DNA from 3 places in the Blautia sp. 1001283B150304_161114_C9 genome. Region 3 is predicted to be linked to each of the others. Evidence: predicted binding sites of a transcription regulator. Region 3 holds the regulator's gene; each other region holds the start of a gene.
What was found. Region 3 encodes Rex, which represses fermentation and respiration genes when NADH is low (regulators of the CRP and FNR family bind a similar motif). Its sites were predicted from a motif close to ATTGTTAANTANTTAACAAT; they were not measured.

Region 1 (6,498 bases), on a different contig from region 3:
TCAGCAAGTGCTTTTGCAACAGCTTCTGTACCATGAGCGAAGTTTGGCATTTCGAAGCAGCCCATCGGTCCGTTCCATACAACTGTCTTAGCATCTTTTACAGCATCAGCAAAAAGCTTCTCTGTTTCCGGTCCGATATCCATTCCTTCCCATCCGTCCGGAATCTCGCCACGTTTTACAACCTGAATATTGCAGTCATTGGAGAAGCTGTCACCAATTCTGTTATCTACAGGAAGAAGAAGTTTTACGCCTTTTTCTTCTGCTTTCTTCATCATGTCTAATGCATACTGAAGATAGTCATCCTCACAGAGAGACACACCGATATGTCCGCCCATAGCTTTGGAGAATGTGTAAGACATACCACCACCAATGATAAGAGTATCTACTTTATCAAGAAGGTTATTGATTACAGAAATCTTGCTGGAAACCTTAGCTCCGCCAAGGATAGCAACAAACGGTCTCTCAGGATTGTTCACTGCATTTCCAAGGAAATCGATTTCCTTCTGCATTAAGTAACCAACAACTGCTGTATCAACATATTTGGTCACACCAACATTAGAGCAGTGTGCTCTGTGAGCTGTACCAAATGCATCATTAACAAATACATCACAAAGAGAAGCAAGTTCTTTGCTGAATTCGTCTCCGTTCTTTGTTTCTTCTGCGCGATAACGTGTGTTCTCAAGTAAGATAACATCTCCGTCTTTCATCTCAGCTACTGCTGCTTTCGCGTTTGGTCCTACTACTTCAGGATCTGCTGCAAATTTAACTTCCTGTCCTAATAACTCGGAAAGACGTTTGGCAACCGGCGCAAGAGATAATTCCGGTTTCGGTTCTCCCTTCGGTTTTCCAAGGTGGGAGCAGAGAATAACTTTTCCACCATCAGCGATCAGCTTCTTAATTGTAGGAAGAGCTGCAACCAGACGGTTCTCATCTGTAATTTTTCCATCCTGAAGCGGAACATTGAAGTCACATCTTACAAGAACTTTTTTGCCTTTTACGTTGATATCATCAACAGATTTTTTATTCAGCATTTGTGGTGCCTCCTTAATAATATTCTTTAACTGTTACTGCATATCTGTAAACAGTAACTTATTGATTTCCTGCTGTCATTCCAGACCACGCGAAAAAGGTCCGGTCCAAATCAGACCGGACCCTTCGTTGGAGTCTATTCCTTTACACTTACTGAAAATTAAGCGTTCAGTAATTTACCAAAGTGTTTGATTGTACGAACCATCTGGCTTGTGTAGGAGTTCTCGTTGTCATACCAGGAAACTACCTGTACTTCTGTTGTGCCATTCTCAAGTGGAAGAACCATTGTCTGAGTAGCATCGAACAGAGAACCAAATCTCATACCAACGATATCGCTGGATACGATTTCATCTTCGTTGTATCCGAAGGATTCATTAGAAGCTGCTTTCATAGCTGCGTTGATCTGTTCTTTTGTTACGTTTCCTTCAACAACTGCTGTTAAGATTGTTGTAGAACCTGTTGGGGTAGGAACACGCTGAGCAGATCCGATAAGTTTACCGTTCAGTTCCGGAATAACAAGACCGATAGCTTTAGCAGCACCTGTGCTGTTAGGAACGATGTTAACTGCAGCTGCACGAGATCTTCTTAAATCACCTTTTCTCTGTGGTCCGTCAAGTGTCATCTGATCGCCTGTGTAAGCGTGGATTGTGCACATGATACCGGATTTGATTGCAGCAAGATCATTTAATGCTTTAGCCATTGGAGCTAAGCAGTTTGTTGTACAGGAAGCTGCGGAGATGATGTGATCTTCTTTTGTAAGAGTTTCATGGTTTACATTGTAAACGATTGTCTTAAGATCGTTTCCAGCCGGAGCGGAAATGATAACGTGTTTAGCACCTGCATCGATATGAGCCTGAGCTTTGTCTTTGGATGTATAGAATCCTGTACACTCAAGAACTACGTCTACACCGATTTCTCCCCATGGAAGTTCAGCAGCGTTAGCTTTTGCGTAAATTTTGATTTCTTTTCCGTCAACTGTGATGGAATCTTCTCCTGCTGTTACTGTATCTGCAAGAGCATATTTTCCCTGTGTTGAATCATATTTTAATAAGTGAGCAAGCATTTTAGGAGATGTTAAATCGTTGATTGCTACGATTTCAAATCCTTCTGCTCCAAACATCTGACGGAATGCAAGACGTCCAATACGTCCAAAACCATTAATTGCAACTTTTACTGCCATGATAAAATTCCTCCTATGAATTAAGTGGTTAATTATGGTAATCCTTTGTTTGTTAAAGAATCATCAACCTGTAATGTATTGTACATAATTCTAAACAAAAATTCAAGACCATTTTCCAAAAAACAGATAAAAATTAAGTAAAAAATGTAAATTATATGTTATACTGTGTATACAGTGCTTTATGAATACACTGATCCGGGCCTGTAATTGTGATATTTCAGGTGCAGATATATCCATTTAAGAGGACACAATATTCATTTATAATATATCACACGCAAATATAACAGTACTGTTTTTACAGAAGAAAGGACTGAAATTATGGACAGACAAATATTGTGGGATTGTCATATGCACTCTTCTTTTTCTGCTGACTCGGATACGCCTATGGAAGTTATGATCCATCGCGCCGTTGAAACGGGACTACAGGGAATTACTTTTACGGAACATCTGGATCCGGATTACCCTGTTACTCCGGACAATCTGGATTTTTCTCTGGATATTCCGGCTTACAAAGAAAAGCTGGCTGAACTTTCAGATATGTATAAGGATAAAATTCAGGTACGTTTCGGAATTGAACTGGGACTGCAGATGCATCTGGGAGAATATTTTGACTCACTTCTCTCTCAGACACCTTTTGATTTCGTTATCGGTTCATCCCATCTTGTCCATGGGTATGATCCTTATTACCCGGAATTTTTTGAAGGACGTAAGGAATTTTTATGTTATATGGAATATTTTGAATCCATTCTTGAAAACATTTCCGCATATGACGGATTTGATGTTTACGGACATATTGATTATGTTGTCCGTTATGGTCCTAACAAGAACCGGGAATATTCTTACGGACGGTATAAAGATATTCTGGATGAGATTCTGAAGAAACTGATTTCCATGGGAAAAGGCATCGAACTTAATACAGGCGGATATCATTATGGTCTTGGAGAACCCAATCCATGTACTGCCGTAATAAGGCGCTATAGAGAACTTGGCGGAGAGATCATCACCATCGGAGCAGATGCGCATACTCCGGATAAAATCGCCTGTGCATTTGATAAAGCTGCCAGTGTACTGGAAGCCTGTGGTTTTCGTTACTATACAATCTTCAAAGACCGTAAACCGGAATTTATTTCTCTGTAAAACGTGTCAGTACTTGCCTATATGGCAGTTCCTATAATATAATATTACATATGATTTCAGAAGCCCAATTTCCAAACTGCTCCAAATACTGTTTCTCTGGTCTGCATCATAGCTGATCATGATAAAAAACTGACAGCAGATATGGAAATTGCAGCTTTCTGTATATATTCGTAACTGTCCGGTGTCTCCATATTTATGTTTTATATGTCCCGACACTGCCCGGTTACTGTATTTTTCATAAACCAGGGAGGAATATTATGGCTAAAAAAAGACTCCAGAAGAAACGTTCTTCATCAACAGTCAGAAAGCAGGAATCAGAAATTTTACAAGTGACTACTTCCAAAACTGAGCCTGTCAGAGTTGAAACTTCTAAAGTAGAACCTGTTAAGGTCGAGACTTCCAAAGTGGAACCTGTTAAGGTCGAGACTTCTAAAGTAGAACCTGTTAAGGTCGAGACTTCCAAAGTGGAACCTGTTAAGGTCGAGACTTCCAAAGTGGAACCTGTTAAACTGGACGTTCCTGTTGATCTTACTTTATATAACGAACGTTTTCAGAAACATTATGATGAGCTGAAATGGTTATATTGCGAATTATATCAGGATCGTGATGATGTCATGACCTATCTGCATGATCTTACTTCTAATATGGAAGCTTTCTATAACAGCAGAAATTCAGCATTGAAGGCATCTGATAAAAAGCGTGAGGCTGATCCGGACTGGTATAAACGCAATGATCTTGTAGGCATGATGATGTATGTAAACAATTTTGCACATACTTTAAAAGGTCTGGAGGAACATCTGGATTATGTGGAAGAATGCAATGTCAATTATCTTCATCTGATGCCCCTGCTCGCATCTCCGAAAGGAAAAAGTGACGGTGGTTACGCAGTAGCTGACTTCCGCACAGTGCAGCCTGAGCTTGGTACTATGGAGGACTTTTCAGAGCTTACCTCCAAATGCCATGAACGCGGCATCAACATCTGCCTTGATTTCGTTATGAACCATACTTCCGAAGAGCATGAGTGGGCAAAACGGGCTCGCGCAGGTGAAAAAGAATACCAGGACCGTTATTTCTTCTTTGATACCTACGATGTTCCTGCTCTCTATGAGAAGACCTGTCCACAGGTATTCCCAACTACCGCACCGGGCAACTTTACATGGCTGGATGACCTTCACAAGCATGTCATGACTACTTTCTATCCATACCAGTGGGATTTAAACTACAGAAATCCTGTTGTGTTTAACGAAATGGTCTACAATATGTTATATCTGGCAAACCAGGGTGTTGACATCGTACGTCTCGATGCAGTTCCTTATATCTGGAAGCAGCTTGGAACAAACTGCCGCAACCTGCCACAGGTTCACACAATCGTACGTATGATGCGTATGATCTGCGAGATCGTGTGCCCGGGAGTCCTTCTTCTCGGAGAGGTTGTCATGGCTCCTGAAAAAGTTGTTCCATATTTCGGTACACTTGAAAAGCCGGAATGCCATATCCTGTATAACGTTACTACTATGGCAAGCACCTGGCACACAGTTGCAACCAAAGATGTATCTCTGCTCCGCAGACAGCTGGATATTCTGGGATCTCTTCCAAAAGAATACATCTTCCAGAATTATCTGCGTTGCCACGATGATATTGGTTGGGGACTGGATTATGATTTCCTGAAGAATTTCTCAATCGATGAGGTTTCTCATAAGAAATTCCTGAATGATTTCTTTACAGGCAAATATCCGGATACATTTGGCCGCGGTGAACTTTACAATGATGACCCGCGTCTGGGTGATGCAAGACTTTGCGGTACTACCGCATCTCTGTGCGGCATTGAGAAATATGGTTTTGAAGGAAATGTAGCTGGTGTTGACAGAAGTGTGCGCTATGACATCACACTTCATGCATTTATGCTTTCCCAGTCAGGTATCCCTGTAATCTACAGCGGAGATGAGATTGGTCAGGTAAACGACTATTCTTATAAAGATGATCCTGACAAGGCAGTTGATTCCCGCTATCTTCACAGAGGAGAATTCAACTGGTCACTTGCTCCAAACAGAAATATCGCAGATACAGTACAGGGAAAACTTTTCCACGCACTGGATCATCTGGAACATATCAGAAGTTCACACAGCGTTTTTGATACAACAGCTGATCTTCGTACAATCGATACCTGGGATTCTTCTATCCTTGCAATCGTACGCGAAAATGCAGAGGAGAAATTCATCGGAATCTATAACTTCAGCGATCAGGATAAGGTTGCATGGATCAACGAAGATGACGGCATATACACTGATCTTATCTCAGGACATGAGATGGAAGCTAAAGGTATTATGATCCCTGCATTTGGATGCTTCTGGCTGTGCAGAAAGAAATAAACCATTAATCTGCATAACGCAGACCGCATAATGCAAACGAGGACAATCTGCATATTTTACAGATTGTCCTCGTTTTTTACTTCTGGACTCTTTCCAAAAATCTTGCAAAAAATCCTTTATTTTCATCTTCTCTGTCCAGTGACTTCTCATAAATCCTCCTGATCCATTCTGTAATAGTTTCGATCAGGATTGGAGAGAATGTCATCAGTACAAATACCAGAATGATCATTCCAAATTCCAGAGAACCCAGTGTCAGCAAATCCTGCAATACAACCGCACTTATAAAAAATGCAAACTGCATTCCATAAATGATCACTTTTCTGTATGTGTTCAGCGGCGAATAAACTGTACGCAATGCAGACATATAGTTCCACCCCGTAACCAGAACACAGGCTGTATTAAGCATGACGTTGGAATGGTATACATCCTGACAGACCAGCATGATCGTAAATACACATCCTGTAATGGTTACTGCCGCAGGAAATGCATTCATAAATACGTGCCTCAGGAATGTATGGTCAATCTTATTGTAATTATTTTCCTGTGTCAGAAGAAATGTAGGAATTCCCACTGCGCAGGCACTGATCAGTGACATCTGGATTGGTTCAAAGGGATATGCATCTCCAAAGAAAATTGTGATCAATGACAGTAAAACAGAAAAAATTGTTTTGATCAGAAACATGGATGCCGCACTTCTGATATTGTTTACAACACGACGGCCCTGATTTACAATATGAGGCATTGCCCCGAAATTAGAATCAAGAAGAACGACATTTGCAATAT
Region 2 (6,498 bases), on a different contig from region 3:
CCACTGTACAGAGACTATTATCCTGCATTACTCGTCGAACTGAAATGGAACAAAGACGCAGAAACTGCTCTGAATCAGATAAAAGAACGAAAATATCCAGAGTCATTACAGCAGTATACAGGAGATATTTTGCTGGTGGGGATCAACTACGATAAAAAAGAAAAAGTACATCAGTGTGTAATCGAAAAATGGTTTCCACTGTGTATATAGAACGTAACTTCAAAAGAATCATATAAGTTATGAGAAAAGACATTCTACCTCAGTGGATGGAATGTCTTTTTTATATAATTTTTAGCTTGCATCTATGTAAAATTGATATCAGAAAATTCCCTCTTTTTATGTTGACATTACTAAAAGCAAGACTATAATGAAAACCGAAAAAAGAATCTGACACGATTGGAAAGGGGAAGTTAATTATGAGTACAGTTTTGCCAAGAGAAGAAGCAGTAGAAACAATTTTTTCTAAAATTTTGGCTTCGCCGGAAGCATCCGGACGATTAAGCGGAGTTTTTTATGACCATATAGATGACGACCATCGTCTGACAGATAATGACAGAGATCATTTCCTGCAGGTATTGTTTCATGCGTACCAGAACGGTGATATCAGTGCACTGCTGTTGGAATTATGCGGCAGAAGTATGTTTGACCTGTTAAGGGAGGCTTATCTGATCCCGAAGAAATTCCACGGAAAAGCAGGAGAGAACCCGGTGCTCCTTACAGATGCAGCCGGAGAACTTCTTCCCGGGGAAAAGGTTTCAGCCAGAGAATATGCAAAATTCAAGGAAACATATGAACATCATGAATGTGCCCCCAGATCTGCGCTGTATCTTGCAGATGGTTATGATCTTGTCCGTACCTATACAGAAGGTCTGAACATTACAGAAGAAAAAGATAACCGTAAACGTGGTGTCCTGGCTCTTTATGCACTTCCCGACACCTGTAAACTGGGTCTGACAGAAGCACAGGCATATGCCGTTGTATGGGATGCTTTCCAGAAGATTCAGGAAGAAGCCCCAAGAGCCATGGTATACTACGGACAGGAAACAGGTCTGAAGAAAGAGAATCCGGATAAACCCTATGATGAAATTGGAATTCTTCTTCCTATCCATGAATTTGAGAAAAAAATGCTGCAGCATTTAGACGAGATTGACGGAATCGTACTGGCATGCAGAGAGAAAATGATGGAGAAAGCAGGAAATGACAGTCTGCAGCTTTAACAAATCAAGCAAGTAGCAAAGCGGATGATTTTATCCGATTGACAATATAGAATGAGGAAGTGAGAAAAATGCCGCAGGAAGTGATTAAAAAGAACCATATGGATGTTGCCTGGCATGAGTATACAGATGAAAATGGGGAAAATGTACCAGTTGTAGATTCCAGCATCGCAGAGAAAGCATCTGTTATCGGACGTGTGGGGATTATGTTTCTCTCATGCGGTACCGGAGCATGGAGAGTGAGAAGTTCCATGAATACACTGGCAGAAGCACTTGGCATTACGTGTACGGCGGATATTGGTCTGATGTCCATTGAATATACATGTTATGACGGAGAAAATGGTTTTACCCAGTCGTTGTGCCTGACTAATACAGGCGTAAATACTTTGAAGTTAAATCGTCTGGAACACTTTATCCGAAACTTTGAAAAAGAAGGAAAACATATGTCAGGAGAACAGCTGCATACATTTCTTGACAATATTGAAAAAACACATGGTTTATATTCCCCGCCTGCACTGGGACTTGCTGCAGCGATCGCATGCTGCGGATTTACATTTCTTCTTGGGGGCGGTCCGATCGAGATGTTCTGTGCATTTGTCGGGGCAGGAATTGGAAATTATCTCCGTTGCAAACTGACCAAACACCATTTTACATTGTTCTTATGTATTGTGTCTTCTGTATCTCTGGCATGTTTTGCATATGCAGGTCTGCTCAAACTTGGAGAAATATTATTTGGTATTTCTGTTCAGCACGAAGCGGGATATATCTGTGCAATGCTCTTTATCATACCGGGATTTCCGTTTATTACCAGTGGTATTGACCTTGCAAAACTGGATATGCGTTCAGGAATAGAACGTCTGACTTATGCTTTGATCGTTATTCTGGTAGCTACTATGTCAGCATGGATCATGGCACTGATCCTGCATTTGAAACCTGTAGATTTTATAAAACTTTCACTGTCAACAGAGCAGTGGATCTTATTCAGGCTTCTTGCAAGTTTCTGCGGAGTGTTTGGATTCTCTATCATGTTTAACAGCCCGGTTCGTCTGTCAGTCGCAGCAGCCGGGATAGGAGCAGTTGCCAATACTCTGAGACTGGAACTGGTAGACCTTGCAAATATTCCTCCTGCTGCAGCCGCATTTATTGGTGCACTTACTGCGGGACTTCTGGCGTCCCTGTTGAAGAATAAAGTCGGATATCCAAGGATATCTGTAACAGTTCCCTCAATCGTTATCATGGTTCCGGGATTATATTTATACAGAGGATTTTATAATCTTGGTATTATGTCATTATCAGTAGCTGCATCCTGGTTTGCGTCTGCGATCCTTATCATTGCAGCGTTGCCATTAGGGCTAATCTTTGCACGTATTCTGACAGATAAAGCTTTCAGATACTGTACTTAACCGAATCAAAAATCAGGGAAATCCCCAACCACTGCTTAAATTGCAAAAAGCAATAAGCAGTGGTTGGGGATTTGTTCGTGCAAGTATCTACTCCAATAGGAAAATGTGAAAATTATATCAAACTAACAAACAATTTTATGCTTCCAAACAAATATTTAAACGAAAAAATTGTTCAGATTTCTGTACAAAAGCTCTTGTCAATTTTTTGACAATGTGTTATCATTAAGACGTCAATTTTGTTAGGAGAAAAGGAGTATTAAGATTATGAGCAGTAAAATTACTATCATTGGAGCCGGCAGCGTCGGATCTACCATCGCGTACACTTTATCAAGCCAGGATATCGCATCTGAAATTGTTCTGATCGATATCAACAAAAAGAAAGCAGAAGGTGAAGTTCTGGATATCATCCAGGGAACCTGCTTCAGAGATCCTATCTCTATCATTGCCGGAGACTACGAAGATGCTAGGGATTCTGACATCGTTATCATCACATCCGGTATTGCCCGTAAACCAGGGCAGACAAGACTTGAACTTACACAGACAAATGTAAATATCCTCAAATCTATCACACCGGAGATCGTAAAGGCAGCTCCAAATGCCCTTTATCTGATCGTAAGCAATCCGGTTGATATCATGACTTATGTATTTACAAAGATTTCCGGACTTCCAGAAAACCAGATCCTTGGTTCCGGTACAATTCTTGACTCTGCACGTCTGCGCTGCGGATTATCCGAACATTTCCAGATTGCACAGAGTAATATCCATGCCTATGTATTCGGTGAGCATGGAGATACATCCTTTATTCCGTGGTCTGGTGCCTATATTTCAGGTGTAAGTGTGGATGAATATTACGACCTTGAGAAGAAACTCGGTAAGGATATTGAACCGATTGATAAAGAAGCAATGCTTCAGTATGTACAGAAATCTGGCGGTGAGATCATTTCCAAGAAAGGTGCAACTTTCTATGCAGTATCCTCTTCTGTATGCAAACTTTGCAGCCTTCTTGTATCTTCTTCAGAGTCTATCTCTACAGTATCTACTATGATGCATGGAGAGTACGGAATCGATGATGTATGCCTGAGTACATTAACTCTGGTAGGACCAAATGGTGTACAGGGCAAAGTTCCAATGAGAATGACAAAAGCTGAGATCGAACAGCTTAAGAAGAGTGCAGATGCACTGAAAGAAATTATTGCTCAGATTGACCTTAATTAATAATATATCAGACAAAACATTCAGAAGTACAGGTACAGCCTGTTCTTCTGAATCCATATTACTGTTTACTCCTTTTTAATTATTAGCCAAAATTCTGTACTGTAAGCGGAAACAGACGAATTTTGGCTTACATATATCAAAAGCAAAAAAATATATAAATAATATTTTTATTAATTTTTTGAAAGATACTATGATTGTGAGTAAATAGAAAAGCGGAAGATTTTATCTGCCTGAAAAAGATTAATTTAGATCAGAAGAATTGAGCAATGATGCGTGATAAAAAAATTATCAAAAACCTCTTGTTAAAATGTTGTCAATATGATATAATATTTTTCGGAAATCGAGCTGATACACTCCTTTAATTGCGGAGGAAGGGTGTGCGAACTCTTTTATTTTCTATGTCTCAACAAAGATATAAAAAGTAATTGTATTAGACTTGATTTATATTTTTGTCCATATATTGTTAAAAAAAAGACAAAGACTAGCGACTGTTATTTACGGGCGCTATATATCGGGGCAAATTGCTTTTGGACCCTGATATCATTATTTGAGCAACATGAATTTATCTGAACAACTAAGAAAGGATAATGTTAAGTATGAAGTACAGTTATTATCCGGGTTGTACCCTGAGAAACAAGGCGAAAGATCTGGACGAATATGCCAGAGCCAGCGCCAGAGCACTTGGGTTTGAACTGGAAGAGATCGAAGACTGGCAGTGCTGCGGAGGTGTTTATCCTCTGGGAACTGACGAAATTGCTACGAAGCTTTCTTCTGTACGTGCTCTTAATCAGGCCAAAGAAAAGGGCCAGGATCTGGTAACAATCTGCTCTGCCTGTCATCACGTGATCAAACGTGTCAATGATGATATGAAAAATGTGGAGGATATCCGCACCAGAGCAAATAATTACATGCAGCTTGATGAGCCTTATGAAGGCGAGACAACAGTGCTCCATTATCTGGAAGTACTTCGCGACAAAGTCGGTTTCGACAAGCTGAAAGAGAAGGTAGTAAACCCGCTTACAGGAAAGAAAATCGGAGCCTATTACGGATGTCTCTTATTACGTCCGGGCAAGATCATGGCTTTTGATGATCCGGAGAATCCGACAATCATGGAAGATTTCATCCGTGCACTTGGGGCAGAACCGGTAATCTATCCATACAGAAATGAATGCTGCGGCGGTTACATTTCTCTGAAAGAAAAAGATATGTCTCAGAACATGTGTCAGAAAATCGAAGATAGTGCGAAAGGCTTTGGCGCAGATATGCTGATCACAGCCTGTCCATTGTGTAAATATAATTTAAATAAAAACGCTTCCAGCGAACTGCCTGTATATTATTTCACAGAGCTCCTTGCAGAAGCCCTCGGAGTAAAAGAGGAGGTGGCAAAATGAGAAACCAGCATTCAGCAGCAGAAAAGATCAAAGAGATCTCCGGAACCAATCCGCTGAAATGTATGAAATGTGGAAAATGTTCTGCTACCTGCCCATCTTTCAATGAAATGGATATCAAGCCACATCAGTTTGTATCCTATGTTGTAAATGAAGATATCGAAGCACTTGTCAATTCAAAGTCTCTCTGGAAATGCCTTTCCTGCTTCGCCTGTGTAGAGCGTTGTCCAAGAGATGTAAAACCGGGAAAGATCATCGATGCAGCAAGACAGTTAGTTGTTCGTGAAAAAGGCGGCGATTATCTGAAAGCAGATGAGATACCACAGCTTCTTGATCCGGAACTGCCACAGCAGCTTCTGGTAAGTGCATTCAGAAGATACAGGAGGTAAGCCAGCGTGCAGAGAATTGGTGTATTTGTCTGTCATTGCGGAAGTAATATCGCCGCTACGGTAGATGTAAAAAAAGTTGTTGAATTAGCTGCCAAAGAGCCGGGTGTCGTTCATGCAGAAGACTACCAGTACATGTGCTCAGAAGCAGGCCAGGCTAAAATTCAGGAAGCCATTAAAGAGAAAAACCTGACAGGCGTTGTTGTCTGTTCATGCTCTCCACGTATGCATGAGGCAACATTCAGAAAAGCAGCTGAAAGAGCTGGCCTGAATCCATACATGGTGGAGATTGCAAATATCCGTGAGCACTGCTCCTGGATCCACAAGGATATGGAAGAGGCTACAAAGAAAGCTGTGATCCTTGCCAGAGCAGCAATCGCAAAAGTAAACTTAAACACACCTCTTCAGCCAGGAGAGAGCCGTGTTACAAAGAGAGCCCTGATCATCGGCGGCGGTATTGCCGGAATCCAGACAGCCCTGGATATCGCAGATGCAGGATATGAAGTAGATATCGTAGAGAAGACTCCAAGTATCGGTGGAAGAATGTCACAGCTTGATAAAACATTCCCGACACTTGACTGTTCTGCATGTATCCTCACACCTAAGATGGTAGAGGCAGCAGCACATGAGAAGATCAATATCTATACATACAGTGAAGTAGAACATGTCAGCGGTTTCGTAGGTGATTTCACCGTTGATATCAGAAAGAAAGCAAGAAGTGTAAATATGGACAAATGTACAGGCTGCGGTGTCTGCCAGGAAAAATGTCCGTCCAAGAAGATTCCGAACGAATTTAACAGAGGATTAAATAACAGAACTGCTATTTACACTCCATTTGCACAGGCAATCCCGAATGTTCCGGTTATCGACCGTGAGAACTGTCTGAAATTTA
Region 3 (6,498 bases):
CTTCCGCAGTTGCAGCCGCAAATCCCCAGATATAATCATAATCCTCAATGAGATGTGCAACCGGCACCGCGCCATGTCCATAAGCGTCAGCCTTTATAACTGCGATCATCTTTGTCTCTTCTGCAATATTTTTTCTCATTTCCCGGAAATTATGTTCTACTGCATCCAGTGAAATGACTGCTTTTACTCTGCTATCTTTCTTCATAATAATTTTCCTCTGTTATTTTTTCATGTTAATATCTGCAAATTGTTTCACAGATTTACTGCCTCAAAATGAATATTCTATCTTAGTATTTCCGGCAGAAAACAGATGATATCTCCTGCGGTCATCCCTCGCTGCCCTACTGTTTCAGCAGCCAGATCACCTGCCAGCCCATGCACATATACACCAAGTGCAGCCAGCATAACAGGAGAAAATTTCTTTTCTGCTGCCAGATACATACACTGTATACCGGCAAGCACACCGCTTAACACATCTCCACTTCCCGCTGTAGCCATTCCTGCATTACCCGAAATGTTCAAATACATATCTCCAAAAGCATCTGCCACCACAGTACAGGCATCCTTCAGAACGCAAACCGCTCCAGACTCCTTTGCATAATCAGCTGCGGTCTGTGCCAGACAATCCTGGATCTTACCGATTTCTTTTCCGCACAGACGACTCATCTCACCAATATGAGGTGTCAGGATCACATGTTCCCCGATAAAACACTTCCAGTTGTCATGGACTGACAGAAGATTCAGGCCATCTGCATCCAGAATTACTGTTTTTTTACACTCAGCTGCCTTCGCCAGGAACCACTGAGCTCTTTCCCTGCTCTGCGCTCCGGTTCCAAGACCCGGTCCTATCACAAGCACATCACACCAGTCAAGCATTGCCTGGTTTTTTTTCTCATCAAAATCACAGGTGATCATGGCTTCCGGCAACAGTGTCTGCAACGGAATCCTGTTGGCCTCCACGGTCTGAATTCTCACCATTCCCGCAGAGCTTTTCAGAGCAGCTGCTGCACTCAGATATGCAGCTCCGCACATTCCTTCGCTGCCAGCTATAAGAAGAACCTTGCCGAAGGTTCCTTTATTTCCATAGGGAACTCTCTCCGGAAGCATTTTCAAATCTTCACGTTCCAGATGATGCATACAGATTTTCTTTCCGGGTATGGAATAGATTCCGATATCCGTAACAACGATCTCACCGCCATACATGCGTCCGGGATAAAAACACAGCCCTCTTTTGCGAAAAGCAAAGGTAACCGTAAGATCTGCCCGGAATGCAATCCCCTTCTCAAATCCGGTATCTGAGTCAATCCCGGATGGAATATCCACAGCTACTTTATACGCAGATGCCCGGTTCATTGTACTGATAAGCTCTGCATATTTTCCCTCTACAGGTCTGCTCAGTCCAACCCCAAAGATGGCATCTACTATAGTAGTATATTCATCCGGATCCAGGTTATGCACCCGGGGCACCTGATAATATTCTGCTGTTTTAAGCTGTCCGGCAGTTTCAGCAGTCATTTTCTCTTCCTTACCCGCAATATAATACCAGGTTCTGACTCCTCTCAACTGAAGCAGTCTGGCAATTGCCAATCCGTCTCCGCCATTGTTGCCGGTTCCGCAGACCACAAGGATTTTCTCTTTTTCTTTATTCTTTAATCTCTGTACAATCTCCTCAACCGTCTTTAATGCCGCCCTCTCCATAAGTACCGGAGAAGATATCCCGGCTTTCTGAATCGTATTATGATCCAGTTCTTTCATCTCAACAGCAGTTACAATCTCTCTCATCTGTTCACCTCCTGTTTACAATAACACATTTACATACAAGAGAAAAGCTGTGATCAGATGACCACAGCCTTGTGTTTCACAGTTATCCCTTACATCCCTTCATGTTCCTTTCTGTACTCACTCAGGTTATAGGACAAAGTCATAAGACTCTCTGAAAGATGTACGTTCTCTACCATTACATCCTCCGGGGCATCCAGATCAATATGTGCAAAATTCCAGATTGCCTTAATTCCATTATCAATTAAAATCTTTGCCATCTCTTTGGCTTTATTTTTAGGAAGAGTCAGGATCGCGATCTCAACCTCATTCTCCTTCAGAAACAAAGGAAGATCGCTCAACATCTGAATCTCAATTCCACGAACTGCAATCCCCTCAAGTACAGGATTGACGTCAAAAATACCAACCAGCTTAAATCCGCGCTTTTCAAAATCCACATAATTGGCCAATGCCTGTCCCAGATTACCGGCACCCAGAATAATCATCGGATGTACAGTATCCAGCCCAAGGATCTTACCGATTTCTGTATACAAATAGCGTACATTATAGCCGTAACCCTGCTGACCAAAACCACCGAAATTATTTAAGTCCTGACGAATCTGGGAAGCCGTCACATGCATCTTCTTGCTAAGATCATTTGAAGATATACGCTCTACATTCTCCTCCATCAATTCACCGAGGTAGCGGTAGTACCGCGGCAGACGCTTGATTACCGCTTTCGAAATTTCCTTAGCTTCCACAAATTTTCCCTCCTTAGCTTATCTATGTCAATTATACCCAGATGTTATTTTATTGTCAAATTAAATTTGTACTTTTTGACCAAATATTTCTGTATTTTTTTATCAATTTCATTCTGAAAAATTCCCCGGAATATCATATTTTCTTCCATGCATCCATCCGGTGCTTTCTTTTCCCTGGACAAAATCTCTTAAAATGCTTTCAAAAACAGGCATTTTCGATTATAATAGTACGCGGACAAATTACAAACGGAGGAATTCCTATGATTTTATCATGTCAGAATATCTGTAAATCCTTTGGCGAAAAAATCATTCTCAAGGATGCCAGTTTCCATATAGAAGACCGCGAAAAGGCAGCTCTCATCGGCAATAACGGTGCAGGCAAGACGACTCTGCTGCGAATCATTATGCATGAGCTCTCCCCGGATTCAGGAAACGTGGTACTTGCCAAAGATAAAAATATCGGCTACCTTGCCCAGTATCAGGACATTCATGGCCATCATACCATTTACGAAGAACTGATTTCCACCAAACAGCACATTATTGATATGGAGAATCGTCTGCGCTCTCTGGAACAGGAAATGAAAACCACCACCGGAGATGCTCTGGACAGCCTGATGAATACTTACACAAGACTGAGTCACCAGTTTGAACTGGAAAATGGTTACGCTTACAAAAGTGAGATCATGGGTGTATTAAAAGGTCTTGGTTTCACAGAAGAAGATTTCGAACGCCAGATAGAAACTCTTTCAGGCGGCCAGAAAACCCGCGTAGCTCTGGGTAAACTGCTTCTTGCCAGCCCTGACATTCTTCTTCTGGATGAGCCTACCAACCATCTGGATATGGAGAGTATTTCCTGGCTGGAAACCTATCTTCTGAATTACCCGGGTGCTGTATTTATCGTATCCCACGACCGTTACTTTCTTGACAAAGTCGTAACAAAAGTTGTGGAAATCGAAGCAGGAAATATGCGTATGTACAGTGGCAACTATTCTGCCTATGCCCTGAAAAAAGCCCAGCTGCGTGACGCCCAGTACAAAGCCTACCTGAACCAGCAGCGGGATATCAAACATCAGGAAGCAGTCATTGCCAAGCTGAAATCCTTTAACCGCGAGAAATCTATCAAACGTGCAGAAAGCCGCGAGAAAATGCTGGATAAAGTCCAGCGCATTGATAAACCACAGGAGATTCAGAATCAGATGCGCATTTCCCTGGAACCAAGATTTGTCAGCGGAAATGATGTCCTTACTGTGGAAAGTCTTTCCAAATCTTTTCCCGGACAGACACTTTTCAGTGACATCTCCTTTGAGATCAAACGTGGAGAACGTGTAGCCCTGATTGGCAATAACGGCACAGGCAAAACCACCATGTTAAAGATCATCAATGGGCTGATCGATGCAGACAGCGGCAGATTTACTCTTGGTTCCAAGGTACAGATTGGCTACTATGACCAGGAACACCATGTTCTTCATATGGAGAAAACTATTTTTGAGGAAATCTCAGATGCTTATCCCACACTTACGGAAACAGAAATTCGAAATATGCTGGCAGCATTCCTTTTCACAGGGGATGACGTATTCAAACTGATCTCCGCTCTGTCCGGCGGAGAAAGAGGTCGTGTTTCCCTCGCCAAGCTGATGCTGTCCGAAGCAAACTTTCTGATCCTCGATGAGCCCACCAACCATCTGGATATCGCTTCAAAAGAGATTCTTGAAGAGGCATTGAACAGTTACACAGGAACAGTATTCTATGTTTCCCACGACCGTTACTTCATCAACCAGACAGCTACCCGGATCCTGGATCTGACCAATCAGGCAATTGTAAATTATATCGGAGATTACGACTATTATCTGGAGAAAAAAGAAGAGCTGACGGAAAAATATGCTCCGGCTGCCGCTCAGGCTGTGACAGAAGCAAAGCAGGCTTCTGATAACAAGCTTTCCTGGCAGCAGCAGAAAGAAGAACAGGCCCGTCAGCGAAAACGCGAGAATGAACTAAAAAAAGTAGAAGCCCGCATCGAAGAACTTGAGACCAGAGATAAAGAGATCGACGAGACCATGATTCTCCCGGATATCTGCACAAATGTGGCAGAATGTGCGAAACTTAGCAAAGAGAAAGCCGCCATTACCGAAGAATTAGAAGGATTATATGAAAAATGGGAAGAACTTGCATAATGCAGGTTCTTCCCATTTTCGCAGTTTATAACTTTTTACAGGTTTCTCCGCTGCAGTGTGATCCTGCCCGGAGAACTTTATAATGTTATAGAAACATTACCGGATAATTTCTGACATTATAAAATTTCATCCAGTCTCTCTCTGATGGCAAAGATGAAATCTTTGCTGTTCAGTATTGTCACATCCTCAAGAGAAGTGATCAGCGCAAGGTCTTTTGTCATCTTACCGCTTTCAATCGTCTCCAGAGTCGCCTTCTCCAGTTTATCAGCAAATTCCATCAATTCTTTATTGTCGTCCAGCTCACCTCTTTTTCTCAGAGCTCCGGTCCATGCAAAAATAGTTGCTACAGAGTTAGTAGATGTCTCCTCACCTTTCAGATAGCGATAATAATGTCTCTGTACAGTTCCATGAGCAGCTTCATATTCGTAATATCCCTGTGGAGATACCAGTACAGATGTCATCATAGCCAGAGAACCAAATGCTGAAGAAACCATATCGCTCATAACATCTCCATCATAGTTCTTGCAGGCCCAGATAAATCCGCCTTCAGCCTTCATGACACGAGCTACGATATCATCGATCAGGCTGTAGAAATATTCAATGCCTGCTGCCTCAAATTTCTCCTTAAACTCATCCTCATAAATAGTTGCAAAGATTTCCTTAAAACGTCCGTCATAAATCTTGGAGATCGTATCCTTGCCGCCAAGCCACAGGTTCTGTTTTGTATCCAGTGCATAATTAAAACAGCATCTTGCAAAACTTGTGATAGAATCATCCAGATTGTGCATACCCTGAAGCACACCCGGTCCCTCATAATGATGGATTAGCTCTTTTCTCTGCTGTCCGTCTGCGCCTTCAAATACCAGATAAGCATCTCCGGGGCCGTCAATATACATCTCTGTGTTCTTATACACATCACCATAGGCATGACGTGCGATGGTGATCGGTTTCTTCCAGTTCTTAACACATGGTTCAATACCCTTCACTACGATTGGGGCACGAAAAACAGTTCCGTCAAGAATTGCACGAATCGTTCCGTTAGGACTCTTGTACATTTTCTTTAAGGTATACTCTTCCATTCTTGCCTTATTAGGAGTGATAGTTGCACATTTCACTGCTACGCCGTACTTCTTTGTAGCCTCTGCCGCATCAACAGTTACCTGATCATCCGTTTCATTTCTGTATTCCAGACCAAGGTCATAATACTCAGTGTTCAAATCAATATACGGAAGAAGAAGTTCATCTTTGATAATTTTCCAGAGAATTCTGGTCATCTCATCTCCATCCATCTCCACAAGTGGTGTCTGCATCTGAATTTTTTTCATGTTAATCCTCCTCTTTGGCTCTTATCCAGTTAATTATCATGATAGCCGAAAACAGACCGTTCGTCAATGCTTTTATACACTAGAGCGTATCTGAAAAATCATTCCCGCAATCTGTACGCCCCACTTTGCGGATATTTCACCCGCATTCAGTTGCCGTAGCCCGCTACGGCGCCCTCATCCGGGCAAAATATCCCACAAATTGTGACGCACATCTTGCAGAAAGCCTTTTTCAGACACGCTCTAAAGCAATAATTTTGTGAAATAAAAGATTACTGATCACAGTTCCATAAAACGTTCCAGATCCAGTTCTCCCCATCCCTGCTGATTCTTTGGCAATCCCATATCCCTGGCACTTTCTTTCAATTTCATCTTAATCTGAACATTAGTCAGCTCCGGATTCTTCTCAAGCATCAATGCCGCTGCCCCTGCAACCAGAGGTGTAGACATAGAAGTACCACTCTTCACTCCATATCCGTTATCTGC

Region 1: a site for Rex is predicted at 2,258-2,277, ahead of gap (type I glyceraldehyde-3-phosphate dehydrogenase). Genes of this name have one in related genera too.
Region 2: a site for Rex is predicted at 4,131-4,150, ahead of I4V44_RS12730 (CoB--CoM heterodisulfide reductase iron-sulfur subunit B family protein). Genes of this name have one in related genera too.

The regions. Positions count from the first base shown of each region.
Region 1 covers NZ_JADPGO010000002.1:123,017-129,514, reverse strand. Annotated here, with positions in the region: gene I4V44_RS01865 (phosphoglycerate kinase) at 1-1,031, opposite strand, end outside; gene gap (type I glyceraldehyde-3-phosphate dehydrogenase) at 1,190-2,209, opposite strand; gene I4V44_RS01855 (histidinol-phosphatase HisJ family protein) at 2,528-3,346, shown strand; gene I4V44_RS01850 (amylosucrase) at 3,604-5,715, shown strand; gene I4V44_RS01845 (cation-translocating P-type ATPase) at 5,792-6,498, opposite strand, start outside.
Region 2 covers NZ_JADPGO010000025.1:33,955-40,452, forward strand. Annotated here, with positions in the region: gene I4V44_RS12710 (AAA family ATPase) at 1-210, shown strand, start outside; gene I4V44_RS12715 (DUF4866 domain-containing protein) at 417-1,217, shown strand; gene I4V44_RS12720 (threonine/serine ThrE exporter family protein) at 1,286-2,617, shown strand; gene I4V44_RS12725 (L-lactate dehydrogenase) at 2,882-3,832, shown strand; gene I4V44_RS12730 (CoB--CoM heterodisulfide reductase iron-sulfur subunit B family protein) at 4,429-5,223, shown strand; gene I4V44_RS12735 (4Fe-4S dicluster domain-containing protein) at 5,220-5,609, shown strand; gene I4V44_RS12740 (CoB--CoM heterodisulfide reductase iron-sulfur subunit A family protein) at 5,616-6,498, shown strand, end outside.
Region 3 covers NZ_JADPGO010000042.1:11,156-17,653, forward strand. Annotated here, with positions in the region: gene alr (alanine racemase) at 1-205, opposite strand, end outside; gene I4V44_RS15615 (bifunctional ADP-dependent NAD(P)H-hydrate dehydratase/NAD(P)H-hydrate epimerase) at 283-1,782, opposite strand; gene I4V44_RS15620 (redox-sensing transcriptional repressor Rex) at 1,872-2,519, opposite strand; gene I4V44_RS15625 (ABC-F family ATP-binding cassette domain-containing protein) at 2,780-4,690, shown strand; gene I4V44_RS15630 (NADP-dependent isocitrate dehydrogenase) at 4,807-6,015, opposite strand; gene I4V44_RS18365 (DUF6783 domain-containing protein) at 6,088-6,165, opposite strand; gene I4V44_RS18370 (DUF6783 domain-containing protein) at 6,162-6,215, opposite strand; gene I4V44_RS18375 (DUF6783 domain-containing protein) at 6,192-6,275, shown strand; gene I4V44_RS15635 (S8 family peptidase) at 6,292-6,498, opposite strand, start outside.